2 regions of the Effusibacillus pohliae DSM 22757 genome follow, and region 2 is predicted to be linked to the other one. Evidence: a T-box and tRNA genes for the amino acid it is inferred to sense, from the RefSeq annotation. Region 2 holds a T-box; the other holds one or more tRNA genes.

Region 1 (6,642 bases), on a different contig from region 2:
GACTGCTCCAATCGCGATGGCTTTGGCAGGCGATATTTTCCAGGGAGCGGCCCGCAGCAAAGCGCTTGGCATCATCGAAGCATCGAACGGGCTGGGAAAAGTCCTGAGTCCCATACTCGGCGTGCTGCTCTCGATGATCACCTGGTTTGCGGTTTTTTTTGCGTTTCCGCTGTTGTGCGTGCCCGCTGCTTTGGCGATCTGGTTTTTTATCAAGGAACCAAAAAAGGACAAAGCCGCGCAAAAAGTAACCCACTACCTGCGCGCGCTGAAGGTTATTTTCAAACGGGAATGGAAATGGCTTCTGACCGCTTACTTTGCAGGCGCCAGCGCACTTTTCATTTTGTTTGGCGTATTGTTTTATCTGTCGCATCTTTTGGAAGACAAATATGCGATCGACGGTCTGCTGAAAGGCGCCATTCTGGCGGTTCCCTTGCTCGCCATGTCGTCGACGTCCTATATCACGGGAGCAAACATCAAAAAGCAAAAAAGGTTGATGAAAACGCTGATTGTGACTGGCATGCTGCTGATTGCGATCCCGCTCGGGTTGGCTTCCTTTGTTACAAACGCGTACGTCTTGCTGGGATTGCTGGTGATGAGCGGTATCGGCACGGGACTCGTGCTGCCCTGCCTGAATATGCTGATCACCTCAGCCGTCAGTATGGAAGAACGCGGGATCGTCACATCTTTTTACGGCTCCGTCAGATTCCTGGGAGTGGCGATCGGGCCACCCGTCTTCACCTGGTTGATGGACCTGTCCCGCTTGGTTATGTTCTTGTCGGTGGCCGGGCTCGCCTTTTTGTCCGCCGCGCTGGCGATGTGGCTGATTCGCGTCCCAGCGGAGAAGCCCGAATCCCCACCCGCCCCCAATTCGATCGCCTCCGAATCCCTGCGGAAGTTGTTGGCAAAACGAAAAGCACGGGCGTAACACCAGCTCCCGTTTTTCGCATACGATAATGGAGCCCACAGGTTGTAAACGCCAGGAGGTGACAAACCCCGACGGGGATTCCCTGCACAGCACAGAACAGCAAAGAAAGGGGTTTTGGGAGATGAACGATTTTTTGCCACAAAAACCGTGGGACACAGTCCTGCGTGATCCACTACCGGGCCGCAACCTGAAACCGCGTACTTGCGGTCTCAGCATGGTGATCGATAAGGGGCTGGGAATCCGGGAAACGTTGGACCTGGCAGAATTGGCAGCCCCTTACATCGATTTCTTGAAATTGGGTTTTGGCACATCGATGCTCTATTCGAAATCGCTGCTGCAAAACAAAATCAATATTTTGCGGGAACATGACATTCATGTCTACCCGGGCGGAACCTTACTGGAGACGGCCGTGCTGCAAGGTTGTTGGAAGGACTTCATGCGCACTTCAAAAAAACTGGGATTCACCGCGATCGAAGTTTCCGACGGCACGGTCACGATCGATCTCGAACTGCGCCGGCAATTGATCCAGGAAGCGAAACATATCGGATTTCTCGTTTTGAGCGAAGTAGGGAAAAAAGAATCGGGCGTCCACCTGCCTATCGAAAAACAGTTGGAACTGATCCGGCACGATCTGGACTGCGGTGTTTTCAAAGTGATTATTGAGGGACGGGAATCCGGAAAGGATGTAGGCATCTACGAAGCGAGCGGGGCGATCCGCAAAGACGATGTCGACCGCCTGCTGGAACAGCTGACCTCGGCCGACTGCATTATCTGGGAAGCCCCCTTGAAATCGCAGCAAGAAGCGCTGATCGCTCAATTTGGCCCGAATGTGAATCTCGGCAATCTGTTTCCGCACGACATTATAACGGTCGAGTCGTTGCGCCGAGGGCTGCGCAGCGATACGCTGCGTCTGGCGATGTGCAGGAACCGATTGCCGGACGATGATTCGTTATTGCCGGCGACCGCCCGATTTTGATTCGCATATCCCCGTTCCCCTGTCCATATATTTGTATGGACGGAACAAGGGGTGGGCGTATGGCCGGAGACATGATACTCGTCATGCTGATCATTGTGGGCATCATCGGTCGGGCCAGCATTTTGGCCACCGCTGCCAGCGTTTTGCTGATTTTGAAACTGTCGAATCTGCAGCGGTTCTTCCCGACGCTGGAACGGCGCGGGCTGGAAATCGGTTTGTTGTTCCTGATGATTTCCGTGCTGGTGCCGCTCGTCAACGGCAAAATCCAATCGAAAGACTTGTGGGGAACCTTTTTCACCGTATCGGGACTGTTCGCCGTCATCGGCGGTGTGCTGGCCACCTACCTGAACGGGCAGGGACTCAACATGCTGCGACTGGAACCGCAATTGATGCTGGGGCTGGTGATCGGGTCGATCATCGGCATCGTGTTTTTCAAGGGGATCCCCGTCGGCCCCTTGATGGCGGCCGCGATCACCGCCTTGTTGATGAAAATGTATCTGTGGCTCCGCTAGAGCCTGAACAAAAAAAGAGACGGGGCTCCGTCTCCTTAGTTCACAAAATATTGATTGAGCGTTAAAAAGGCGGTGTCTTGGATGATGAGTTTTCCGTATTCGTCCAGAACCGCTTTTGTCACGTTGGACAGTGTTCCATACTCGTGCAGAATCGACCACAAAGCGTCGACTTCCTCCTGCTCCATCTCCGCTTCGTCGATGTAGAGGAAATAACGCCCTTTGTAATGATACAGCGAGGCGTTCAAATCGAACGACGCATGCACCATTCTGGCTGCGCTCAACACATGTTCAAAATCGTCAAATACAAACGTCAGGGCAGTGGATGCGTCGACCGAAATAATCGGCTCATCCGCTTCCATTTCCTCTTTATGATCAATTTCCTCCGGCAGCGAGGGAACTTGCGTGACGATCACAACAACGCCTTCCGTCGGCATTGTGAACGCTTCCACAGCAATCGGACCGATCACTTCGAAGCCGACTTCCAGGTACGCCTGCTCCATCATATCCCAGAACAGTTCTTGCACCTTACGGCCATTTTGCCAGATTTCATCCCGGTCGATGCCTCTTTCTTCGAGATCTTCATAGCTGATGAAGATCCTCACCTTGTTATGACCAAGCCTTTCGACTACCATTCGGATCACTCCTTTAAAAAAAGGGAGTTGGGACTTCTGCACAACATCCTGCAGAGGAGCCGGCCGCTCCCCTCCGGCAGCGGACGTCCGTCAGTCGGAAGCGTCGTAACAACAGGCAATCCTTCGGTACGTAGAGAGGCTTCCTAAATGATTTACAAAATGCAGATGGAATGTATTGCACTCATTGTACCAGTTCTTCTCCATCCGGTCTATAGGGGGATCCACATCCCGGGTCACCCCTATGTCGATTGGCGAAACAGCAGTTCATGCGGCAGAACTACGGAAAATTCCTCGACCGGTTCATCGTGGATCAGTTTGGTCATAAACCGCATCGCGACCGCCCCCATGTCGTAAATCGGCTGCGCGATTGTCGTCAGTTCCGGCCGCACCATGCTTGCCAGTCTGGTATTGTCAAACGCCACCACTTTGACTTGCTCCGGAACGGACAGTCCGGCATCCAAACATGCGTGAATCGCCGCCACACCAAGCTCGTCGCTGACCGCCACGATGCCGTCCGGTAGCTGGTCTTGCAACTCTTTTTGCAAAACGGCCAGCCCGGATTCGTAGCGCAGGTCCGGACATTCCAGAATCCGCGGTTGCAACCCGCCGTTTGCGAGCGCTTTCCGATATCCTTTTTTCCTTGGTTCGCCAGTCACAGGATGACCAGCCGGACCGCTCAGCAGCAGGATGCGCTTGCAGCCTTTTTCAACCAGCAATCGGGTCGCGTCATAAGCCGCTTGCCGATTGTCGATGTTGACCGACGGAATTCGCTTTTCGGGATCGACGGTGGCGCACAGCACAACCGGCAATTGTGCCTGTTCGAACGCTTTTAACAGCTCCGCAGTCAAATGATCTCCCATAAACAGGATGCCATCCACCTGTTTTTCCCACATGGTGCCAATCAGGTCGATCTCGCGCTCGGTTTGGGCATCCGAATTACTCAAAATGATCTGATAGTCGTACATGGTTGCGATGTCTTCCATCCCCCGTACCATTTCTGCTACGAACGGGGCTGACACGTCAGGCACAATGATGCCGATCGTCTTCGTCTTTTTGCTGGCCAGCCCTCGCGCCACAGCGTTCGGTCGATAACCGAGCTCGCGAATCGCGTCCAGTACTTTTTTCTTTGTTTCTTCTTTCACAACCGCCGTGCCGTTTAGCACGCGCGAAACGGTGGCCATCGACACACCGGCCGCTCTTGCCACATCATATATGGTTACACTCACCACGATTCACCTACTTTACCATCCAAAGGTTGCTTGTCTTTCTATCATAACACATATGGCAATACAAAAAACACAGGAACTGCTTCCTGTGTCTGTAACATCGGATCGCATGAGAATTTCCGGGGCCTGCCGAATAGGCGGGGTACAGAAAACGAATTGTGTCGCTTTGCGAGCAACTGGCGCGCCCTGAGAGATTCGAACTCCCGACCTTTTGATTCGTAGTCAAACGCTCTATCCGACTGAGCTAAGGGCGCAGGATGAAATTGGTGAATGGTGCGGATGAAGGGACTCGAACCCCCACGGTTTCCCGCTGGAACCTAAATCCACCCCACGCTTAAATGTCCTACAATCCGCGCCGTTACTTGGTTTCTCCTCTCGTGACTATCGTTAGTTTAACTGGATTCTTATCCGCACTGGATGTCGTTTTTGGGGGAAATCCAGTGCGGTTAAAATGATAGCATGGACAAGCGTTTTTTGCAAGTAGTTCGGCACGAATTTACCGATTGACCCCGAGATTGTGAAAATTATTTGTAAATTTTAGGTACGACGGGAACCTCTTCGCTTTACCGATTTTACCCTCGCGTAATACGTAATATTGGCGCGGCTTGTCGTTCTCGTCGAGTAAATTTTACCTTCGGGAAAAGATTGCGCTGTTTGTTTGGAGGTTGAGTTGCATAGTCGGACGTGGTGGTCTGAGGCAGCGTTTCGCCGATTGAAGGGAACGTACGGAACGATGAGATGGAGTGTATTGATGAAGCCTTATCGGACTTAGAAGTAAAGCCATGATCCTGGCTAATCATTACAACAGGTAAATCGTGTCATACTTTCTGTTGAGTCCTCAATAACGATTCGTCACGACAACGATTGGTTTAACGTAGAGTGTTGTAATAGAAAAAATTCGCAGGCACCGCAAAATTAACGGCTGTCCTGCGATTATTAAAACAAATACTCTTATAACTCTGCATCCACTTGAAACGTGAATGTCGAGACTCCATCCAATTTTTTATCCGCAACCGCTTCAAAACTTTTCTTTTGCCCAGGGTCAAGATCGAGTACAACTCCTGTGGCGGTGCCAAGTAACTTTCCGCCTGCATCATAGAAATTCACTTTAAACGCCACGGATCGTTTAGCGGAACCATTATTTGTAATCTCTCCGATCACTCTGGTGAACATGATACCGCTGTTATCTAATGTGTAGTTACTGAATGTATAGTTGCCGACTGTTTGTGAAGCAGAATTTTTACTGCTATTAATGATCACCGTCTATGTACTTCCATCCCAATCGACTTTCGCCCCCAAATTTTCAGCCACAAAACGAGCAGGTACGTATGTACGTCCATTGTATTCAAGCACTGTGAATCCTTCCGGTAACGACTTCTCTACGCCGTCAAACTTAAATTTGAAGTTCACAAAGTGCACCGGCCCGTCAGCAAATGCAGCTCCTGCGCTTGCAATTACGCCGCCCATAACCAAACCCGCAATAAGTTGTTTGTGCTTTCTAAACACCTTTACCCTTCTCCTCTCACTTTTTCGAATCATCAGATATATATGTTCGATATCGACAAAAAATTTTCCTTCTTTATATTTGATTTCTTAGAATTAACTAAATAATCACTCTCTTGTCCATCAAAGTTTTTTGTCGTTTACGAATGGTATCATCGTTTCGACGTTCCTTTTTCTTTTAGACCCCCAAGATTTCAAAAACGCTACAAAAAATTTTTTCGGGATAGCCTGATTTCTCGTTTAGTGATTCACGCAGACCAGGGGCTTACCCTGGGGACGTCGCAGGGGCTGCCGTATATCGGAAATCCCGAGGTTGTACAATCGTGCACGGAAAATCCGAGGGGCGGCGCTCAGAAGCCGTGAGTCATTTCTTGCCGGACGGAGGCTGTACCCCCTCGTACCAATCGTTGAATCGGTCGGTTTGAGTGGATTGTCCAAAATTTGAGCGAACACCACTTCTTCATATGCCGATGGACAAGCAACTGCTAAACTGTACGCTTGCAAGCGCTAATCCGGACGGTTGCTTCTTGTCACCAAGTTATAAAATGGTACGGATCATTGTTCCAAAAACCTTCGTATATGGGACGCTTGTAATCCACTCGAAAATAACCCCATTGAGACAAGCAAAATCAGTTTCAAAACCCGTATCAAAATCTATGTTGCAAAAACGTACCTGATTATGATACAATCAAGTCAACAAATGGTAAGGGGGCCGGTAAAAATGCGTATAGGTTATGCACGGGTATCTACAGTCGATCAATCGTTGGATCTACAGCTTGACGCTCTGAAAGAAGCGGGCTGCGAACGTATTTACACGGAGAAAGCCAGCGGCGCTAAAGACGATCGGCAGGAACTCCAGAGAGCATTA
Region 2 (8,305 bases):
GCGGCAGGTTGCGAAGGATCGGCGGCCGTCCGGGCGGCAAACCGGTCCGCATGGGTTTCCACCAATCGCCAGACGCGGCCGAGGAAGCGATGGGCTCCCTCCACGCCCTGATCGCTCCATTCCAGGTCACGATCCGGCGGTGCAGCAAACAAAATGAAGGTGCGCGCCGTATCCGCTCCGTACTTGGCGACGATGTCTTCCGGCGACACGACATTGCCTTTCGATTTGGACATTTTGGCCCCTTCCTTGATCACCATCCCCTGCGTCAGCAGGCTTTCAAACGGCTCCTCAAAATTGACGAGACCCGCGTCGTACAACACTTTCGTGAAGAAGCGGGAGTACAGCAAATGCAACACCGCATGTTCGATGCCGCCAATGTATTTGTCGACCGGCAACCAGCGGTTCACCGCCTCCGAGTCGAACGGGCCGTCCGCTTTCTGCGGCGACGTATAGCGCAAGTAATACCAGGACGAGTCAATAAACGTGTCCATCGTATCGGTTTCGCGGGTCGCCTTGCCGCCGCAGGCCGGGCAGGCGGTGTTGACAAACGATTCGTTGGTCGCCAGCGGCGATTTGCCGGCCACTTCAAATTGCACCTCATCCGGCAGCAGCACCGGCAACTGTTCTTTGGGCACGGGAACCGTTCCACAGGCTTCGCAATAGACGATCGGGATCGGGCAGCCCCAGTACCGCTGGCGGGAAATCAGCCAGTCGCGCAGGCGGTAGGACACGGTGCGCTTGCCCTTTCCTTCCCGTTCAAGACTCTCCGAAATCTTTTCGATCGCTTCCACCGTTGGCAGACCGCTGAACTCTTGCGAGTCGACCAATACGCCTTTCTCTGTGTAAGCGGCTTGCAGCGGCAGTGCAAGCGGCTCGCCTTGCGGCTGGATGACCACTTTGATCGGCAGGTTGTACTTCGTTGCAAACTCGAAATCGCGTTCGTCGTGCGCCGGCACTCCCATCACAGCACCCGTCCCGTAATCGGGGAGCACGTAGTTGGCGATCCAGATCGGCACCCGCTCGCCCGTTTTCGGATGAATCGCGTATTCGCCCGTGAACAGTCCGATTTTTTCCGCGTCGGCGGAGGTCCGTTCGATCTCCGATTTTTTCCGTACCTCCTCTACAAATGCACGGATCTCGTCCCGTCTCGGTGAAGTTTGCGTAATCCGTTCCACCGCCGGATGTTCGGGCGCCACCACCAGGTACGTTACGCCGTAAAGCGTATCGGGACGTGTAGTGAACACTGTGAGCGTTTCGTCGTGGCCGTCCACCGCAAACACCACTTCGGTGCCGTGCGATTTGCCGATCCAGTTGCGCTGCATCGTTTTTACCCGTTCTGGCCACCCGGACAGTTTGTCCAGATCGTTCAGCAGCCGCTCGGCGTAATCGGTGATGCGCAGGAACCATTGCTCCAGGTCTTTTTTCACGACCTCGCTGCCGCAGCGCCAGCACTCGCCGTCTTCCACCTGCTCGTTGGCGAGCACCGTAGCGCATTCCGGACACCAGTTGACCGCTCCTTTTTTCTTGTAGGCCAGACCCCTCTCGTAAAACAGCAGGAACAACCACTGCGTCCATTTGTAGTAATCGGGTAAACAGGTGGTCACTTCCCGCTCCCAATCATAGGAAACGCCCAATTCTTTCTGCTGGTTGCGCATAAACGCAATGTTGTCAAACGTCCACGGCGCCGGATGGCTCTGGTTCTTGATCGCCGCATTTTCCGCCGGCATCCCGAACGCGTCCCAGCCCATCGGATGCAGCACGTTGTATCCCTGCATCCGCTTGAAACGGGCCACCACATCCCCGATCGAATACACCCGCACGTGCCCCATATGCAGCCGGCCGGACGGATACGGAAACATTTCCAGACAGTAGTAATAAGGTTGGCCGGACGCTTCGACCGTTTTATGGAGTCCCGACTGTTCCCAGTATTTCTGCCATTTTCTCTCAATTTCCGCCGGTTCGTACTTCCGTTCGCTCATCGACATTCCCTCCTCGTCAGTTCCATCAAAAAAATGAAGAAAACCTCCCACCCCAAAGCCTGACGCTAGGGACGAGAGGTTGGAATCATATGGCCTTCCCGCGGTACCACCCTACTAGACAGAGAACGCACGTTTCCCTGTCCACTCGAGATCCGGTAACGGGGACAATCCGGTTACAGGTACTGGCTTTCCCTGTAACAGCTCGGAGGCGAGTTTCTTCGCCCGCTCCTGCCAACTCCCACCACCCGTTGGCTCTCTGCAAGGATTGGAACGAATACTGCTCCTCGTCAGCGCATGTTCCGTAACAATTTGTCGAAAGGAAAGATTTGATTGTTAGTATACGCACTTCGTTCCCCATTTGTCAACCTGTCGCAATCACTTGTCGCAATCACTCAGGTCAGCACACAAAATATGCACAATGGGCCGATCCAATTTTGCCAGCCAATCGGGACGAGGTTCGCTAGTCCGGTTTCCGAATCTGAAACGTCGAGTGCAAGAGCGTCCAGTTTTGCGGGAACGGATTGCCCAGCATCCAATAGCTGATCCCGCCCAGTTCCAGCTCGCGCACGAGGTGAAATTTCGCCAGCACGGAACGGGCGTCTTCAAACCACACCTGCCGCATCTCATTGCGCGGTCCGCGATACATAAACATGGGCGCCGCCGATTCGGCATGAAAATGGATGTGTCCTTTCGCGCGGATCGCCTGTTCCACAGCCGCTTTCGGCGAGATGCCGGTCGCCCGGTTCCCCTCTTCATACGGTGTCGGCCAGTTGTACCCGTACAGGGCAATGCCCATCAAAATTTTATCCGAAGGAATCACCGTGGTCGCATAGTCAAGCACACGGCGAACCATATTCAGCGGGGCAACCGCCATCGGTGGGCCGCCCACCCAGCCCCATTCAAACGTCATCAGGATCACCCGGTCAGCCAGGCCGCCCAGCGTTCGGTAGTCGAACGCGCCCATCCAAGGATTGTTCGGGTCATCCGCCGTCTTCGGCCCGAGCGTGACGGTGATTGGCAATCCTTCGGACGCCGACGCCTCCGCCAGCTCCCGGACAAAGCAGTTAAACGAATCGCGCTCCTCCGGATGCAAATGTTCAAAATCGATGTTGACGCCTTGATATCCTTTTGTTTTGGCCAGATTCACGATGTTTTCGATCGTCTGCCGGCGGATGTTCGCATCCTGCAAAATGACGTGCGCCAGATCCGGACTGAACCTGTCTCCCTCAAAATTGGTGACCGTCAAAAGCGGCGCCACATGTTCCGCCTTCACCCAGTCGATCAGTTTGTCGTCCGGAATGTCGGACAATGTCCCATCCGGATTGACGGAACGATGAAACACCGACAGATACGTCAGGCAGTCGGCCGCATCCAGCAGAATTTCCTGATCGATACCACCGCCCGTCGGAATCATGAACGCGTTCACATCGATCGTTTTCTCGGCACGAAGCGGCACCGGCAGCCAGATGGTCTCACCGGCCACAAGGTTCTGTTCATCGAGCCGCTCGTTGACCGCCTGAATGATGTGCGGCGGGACTCCCAACTGGCCGGAAATTGTGTCGAGCGTGTCGCCTTCCCGGATTTTGTACGGTTCCAGCGTCGACCGCGGCCCGGCCGGAATCAACAGGCTCATGCCCGGGATCAGTTGATCCCCCTGCAAATCATTGGCTGCCCGAATCCGCTCCGCAGTACCCCCATACCGGTTGGCGATGGAAAAAAGGGTTTCCCCCGACTTGACGACGTGGACGAACATGGCCCCTCCTCCTCACAGGCCCCCAACCAAGCGGCGCTCAGCGAATCGCCAGTCCGTCCGCTTGTTTGATAGGGAAGTCATTCAACCACTACCATACTATTCAGAGGACGGGTAGACATAAAACCAATTTTGTTTCGGCAAAAAAATCGCCCCCGCCCCATCCGCCAAATCGGCGGCAAGGGAGGGGGACTCGTCATCACCGGAACACTGCCGAGGCGCCGGCTCCCCCAGGCGCAGCTTTGGAACTTGCCATCACCGAAACACTTCGCCACCCCGTTTGTATTCCACGTCGCCGACACCTTCCCGGACGTTGGCAGCCCGTGCAGCCACGAAGAAAAAATCGGACAGGCGGTTCAAATAGCGGCGCACTTCTTCATTGATCGGTTCCTGCTCGGCCAGTGTCACCACCCGACGTTCCGCGCGGCGGGCAACCGTACGGCAGACGTGCAACGCGGCAGAGACAGGGGTACCTCCCGGCAGGACAAACCGTTTGATTGGCGGACATTCCGCATCGTACCGGTCGATCCACTGTTCAAGGCGGGTCACCATGTCGGCGGTGATTTTGTACGGGAGCTGCATGCCTTCCGGCGCTTTCACCAGAGCCAGGTCGCTGCCCGCATCAAACAATTCGTGCTGGATTTCCGTCAAATCGTCGATCATCTCTTTGTGTTTCGACCGATCCATCAGGGCGATCGCCTGGCCGACCAATGAGTTCAGTTCATCGACGGTTCCGTACGCTTCCACGCGCACGGAATCTTTTCGCACCCGACCGCCGATGAGGCCGGTCATCCCCTTGTCGCCTGTTCGGGTATAGATTTTCATCTTCCAATCCTCCTTGGCACGAGGCCGAATCATGAGTGTACACTTACAGCTTGTGACTGAAACTCCCGCATCATCGACAACAATTTTTCCACGTCGATCGCCGCCTCGACGATGTCGGCCCACCGGTCGAACGCTTCCTGCCGCCTGCGATGGTTGGAGGTGGTGCGGCCGATCGGCGGCAACCCTTTTTGTTTGCGAATTTCATCGAGGAGAGTTCGGCGCCATTGGTCGTTGTGCAAAATGCCATGCAGATAGGTGCCGATCACCGTGCCGGCGGCGTTGACGGCTCCGTCCTCTTTTTCCCGATCCGCCTGCAGCAAGCGGGCAAACGGCTGCACATTCCCGCGCTGCGACTGCCCCATATGAATTTCGTACCCTTCGACCGCCATCCCCGACAGAGCGGCGGCCGATCCCGGGAGCGGCAGCACAGTGCCCCGCACCTGGACCGTCGTCTTGTTTGGCAAAAATCGGGTGGTCACATCGAGCAGCCCCAAGCCCGCCATTTCCGGCACGTTCGACTCCACCAGATCCGGGTCAAACAGCTTTTTGCCAAGCATTTGGTACCCGCCGCAGATGCCGAGGATTCGCGTATTCGGCCGCAACGCGCGGATCTGCTCGGCCAGCCCTGATGTTTGCAGCCATACCAGATCATCAACCGTATTTTTCGTCCCCGGCAAAATCAGCAAGTCCGGCTGCCCCAGCTGATCGGCAGCCGACACAAAGCGAATCGACACATCGGGCTCAAACCGCAGCGGATCGACATCGGTAAAATTGGAAATGTGCGGCAGCCGAATCACCGCGACGTCGATCTCGTTTGTTTGCGACGGGGCTGATAGCCGGTCGAGCACGACCGAGTCCTCACTTTCGATATACAGGTTACACTGGTAAGGGATGACGCCGAGCACAGAGATGCCCGTCTTTTTTTCCAGCCAATCGAGGCCCGGCTGCAGCAGCTGAACGTCGCCGCGAAACTTGTTGATGACAATCCCCTTCACCCGTTCCCGTTCGTCCGGATCCAGCAACTCCAGCGTCCCGACGATCGAGGCGAACACCCCGCCCCGGTCGATGTCTGCCACCAGCAGCACCGGCGCGTTCGCCAATTTTGCCACTCGCATATTGGCGATGTCGCGGTCTTTCAGGTTGATCTCGGCCGGGCTGCCGGCGCCTTCGATGACGATCATCTCAAAATCGGCTTGCAAGCGGGCGAGTGACTCCTCAATGATCCGCAAACCGGTCGGGATATAGTCCCGCCGATACTCCACCGCCGACATGTCGCCGATCGGCGCTCCCCGCACCACCACCTGCGAGGTCATGTCGCCTTTCGGCTTCAGCAGAATCGGGTTCATGTCGACGGTCGCCCGCACGCCGGCCGCTTCCGCCTGCACGCCTTGCGCCCTCCCGATCTCTTTGCCGTCCTCCGTGACGTAGGAGTTGAGCGCCATATTTTGCGATTTGAAAGGAGCCACCCGAAATCCCCGCCGCGCAAAAATCCGGCAGAGCGCGGTACACAGCAGACTTTTCCCCGCATCGCTGGCCGTTCCCTGCACCATCACGGTCAATGCCAAAAGAAAATCCCCCTTTCACTCGCGAAAAGGGGACGCCATTACCCGATACCCCAGCTCGCGAGGGTCATCTGTCCAGAATGAAACAGGGGTCTGGCTTTCACAGTGGCGCGTCCGCCCGGGAGTTCCACCCGGTTCCCTGGTTGATTCGGTTTACATCCAGTGTACCTGATAATGTGTGGGAACACCACAACATTCGACGTCAGGGAGGATTTTTTATTTTTCACCAGGCCATGTTGACGAAATAAAATGGCCACAACCGTCGATTTTTCAGTGGCCATTTACAACCGAGTGAAATTTGATGGATGCGCTCGTGGCAACAATCATTTGTGCTCAAGGCGTTCTGCTGGGTTTCAATTTCGCTTATGAACGCCGAAAAGTAAATCACTTTGGAGGACATTTTCATAATCTCAAGTTTGACACGATGCCCTACAAGAATGCCCACCGCTCTTGAAGCGGTCATCGAATACAGCAAGGAATTGAAACTGCCCATGATCCGTAAACATATCGAAGAGTATGTCCAGGAGGCGATGCAGCAGGATATAAGTTACGAGGAATTTCTGGCCCACCTGCTGCAGAAGGAATGTGACGCCCGGCGGGAAGCTTCACGGTACAACCGGATTCGCCTGGCGGAATTTACGCATAAGAAATATCTCGAAGATCTGGTCGTTGGTGATTTGCCACAGATGAACAACACTGCACCAACCGGAAGTCGACAGCACACCTGTTTTTGTTTATTATGGAAAATGGATCCCGACACTGGGGCAAGTGGTACTGTGCCGCTGCACCACACGGCACGCCGCTGAGGAAAGGAGGTTCTGCGGTGGACCGGAAGCAACCGTTTCACACGAAGCAAGTCTCGGTGACCAAGATTTTCACGTTCGACTCGGCCCACCGGCTGGACGATTATATCGGAAAATGCGCCAATCTGCACGGCCATACGTATAAACTGGAAGTGGAAGTGAAAGGCCGCACCGATCATCGGGGGATCGTGATCGATTTTACCGATCTGAAGAAAATCGTCAACGAACAGATCATCTCCAAGTACGATCACCAGTTTCTCAACGACCTGCTGCCGTTTCACACGACCGCCGAAAATATGGTCGTCTTTTTCTTTGGGATCATCGACACTTACCTGAAACAGCTGGAAGCGGCTCCGCCAGTTCGGTTGCAGCGCGTCCGCTTGTGGGAAACGCCGACCTGCTATGCGGAGATCACGCGGGAGGATTTCGACCGTGAAAGTGAATGAGATTTTTTTCTCGATTCAGGGGGAATCCAGTTCGATCGGCCTGCCGACCGTGTTCGTCCGGTTTACCGGCTGCAATCTGCGCTGCACCTACTGCGACACCAAATATTCCTACTATGAGGGAGAACCGGATACGCCGGAAGGGATCATGGAAAAGATTCGCTCCTACGGCGTCAAACGGGTCTGTCTGACCGGCGGCGAGCCGCTAATTCAGCCGCGCGAGGAGATGCAGCGGCTGCTCGACCTGCTGGCGGCAGAAGACTACGAAGTGTCGATCGAAACGGACGGATCGATCGACATCTCAAAAATTTGCCTGCACGACCGGCAACGGTTCATCCTCGACATGAAAGTGCCGTCATCCGGCATGTCGGACCGGATGGATTTTGCCAATCTTCGGCGGATCGTGCCGGAACGGGACGAGATCAAGTTTGTCGTCGGCAACCGGGAGGATTATGAGTGGTCGAAACGGCTGATCGCCAACTACGATCTCGACCCGGCGAAAGGGTACCGGTTGATCTTTTCCCCGATTTTCGGGGGTTTGACGTATCGCGAGCTGGTTGAATGGGTCCTGGAGGACCGATTGGACGCCCGCTTCCAGGTGCAATTGCACAAGATCGTTTGGGATCCTCAGCTACGGGGGGTGTGAGCATGCAAGCAAAAAATAAGGCGGTGGTCATCCTGTCCGGCGGCCTGGATTCCACCACCTGCATGGCGGTGGCCCAGGACGGCGGGCTTGAGCTGTGGCCGCTCACCTTTTTTTACGGACAAAAACATTCGATTGAGCTGGAATCAGCAAAGCGGGTGGCCGCCCACTACGGCTGCGGGAACCGCCACTTCATCGCCGATCTGAACGGTCTCATCCGCGGTTCGGCCCTGACGGACGCGGACAAGGACATTCCGGTCGGCCGCACGGAAGCCGAGATGCAGGCGGAAATTCCGTCCA

What was found. The T-box of region 2 lies ahead of leuS (leucine--tRNA ligase). A T-box ahead of a tRNA ligase gene usually reads a tRNA of that ligase, here a tRNA-Leu.
Region 1: it has a tRNA-Leu gene. The T-box ahead of leuS (leucine--tRNA ligase) is inferred to sense a tRNA for this amino acid. The anticodon was not compared.

Annotation. Positions count from the first base shown of each region.
Region 1 covers NZ_AQXL01000098.1:1,107-7,748, reverse strand. Annotated here, with positions in the region: gene C230_RS19395 (MFS transporter) at 1-925, shown strand, start outside; gene comA (phosphosulfolactate synthase) at 1,047-1,901, shown strand; gene C230_RS0103995 (DUF441 domain-containing protein) at 1,961-2,413, shown strand; gene C230_RS0103990 (adaptor protein MecA) at 2,449-3,045, opposite strand; gene C230_RS0103985 (substrate-binding domain-containing protein) at 3,285-4,271, opposite strand; tRNA gene C230_RS0103980 (tRNA-Arg) at 4,449-4,525, opposite strand; tRNA gene C230_RS22340 (tRNA-Leu) at 4,543-4,625, opposite strand; gene C230_RS0103975 (FxLYD domain-containing protein) at 5,223-5,531, opposite strand; gene C230_RS0103970 (copper amine oxidase N-terminal domain-containing protein) at 5,535-5,777, opposite strand; gene C230_RS0103965 (recombinase family protein) at 6,496-6,642, shown strand, end outside.
Region 2 covers NZ_AQXL01000126.1:48,960-57,264, reverse strand. Annotated here, with positions in the region: gene leuS (leucine--tRNA ligase) at 1-1,979, opposite strand, end outside; T-box leader at 2,044-2,279, opposite strand; gene C230_RS0112350 (glycosyl hydrolase family 18 protein) at 2,440-3,732, opposite strand; gene C230_RS0112345 (cob(I)yrinic acid a,c-diamide adenosyltransferase) at 3,985-4,554, opposite strand; gene C230_RS0112340 (cobyric acid synthase) at 4,584-6,104, opposite strand; gene C230_RS0112335 (ATP-binding protein) at 6,554-6,922, shown strand; gene queD (6-carboxytetrahydropterin synthase QueD) at 6,940-7,365, shown strand; gene C230_RS0112325 (radical SAM protein) at 7,352-8,008, shown strand; gene queC (7-cyano-7-deazaguanine synthase QueC) at 8,011-8,305, shown strand, end outside.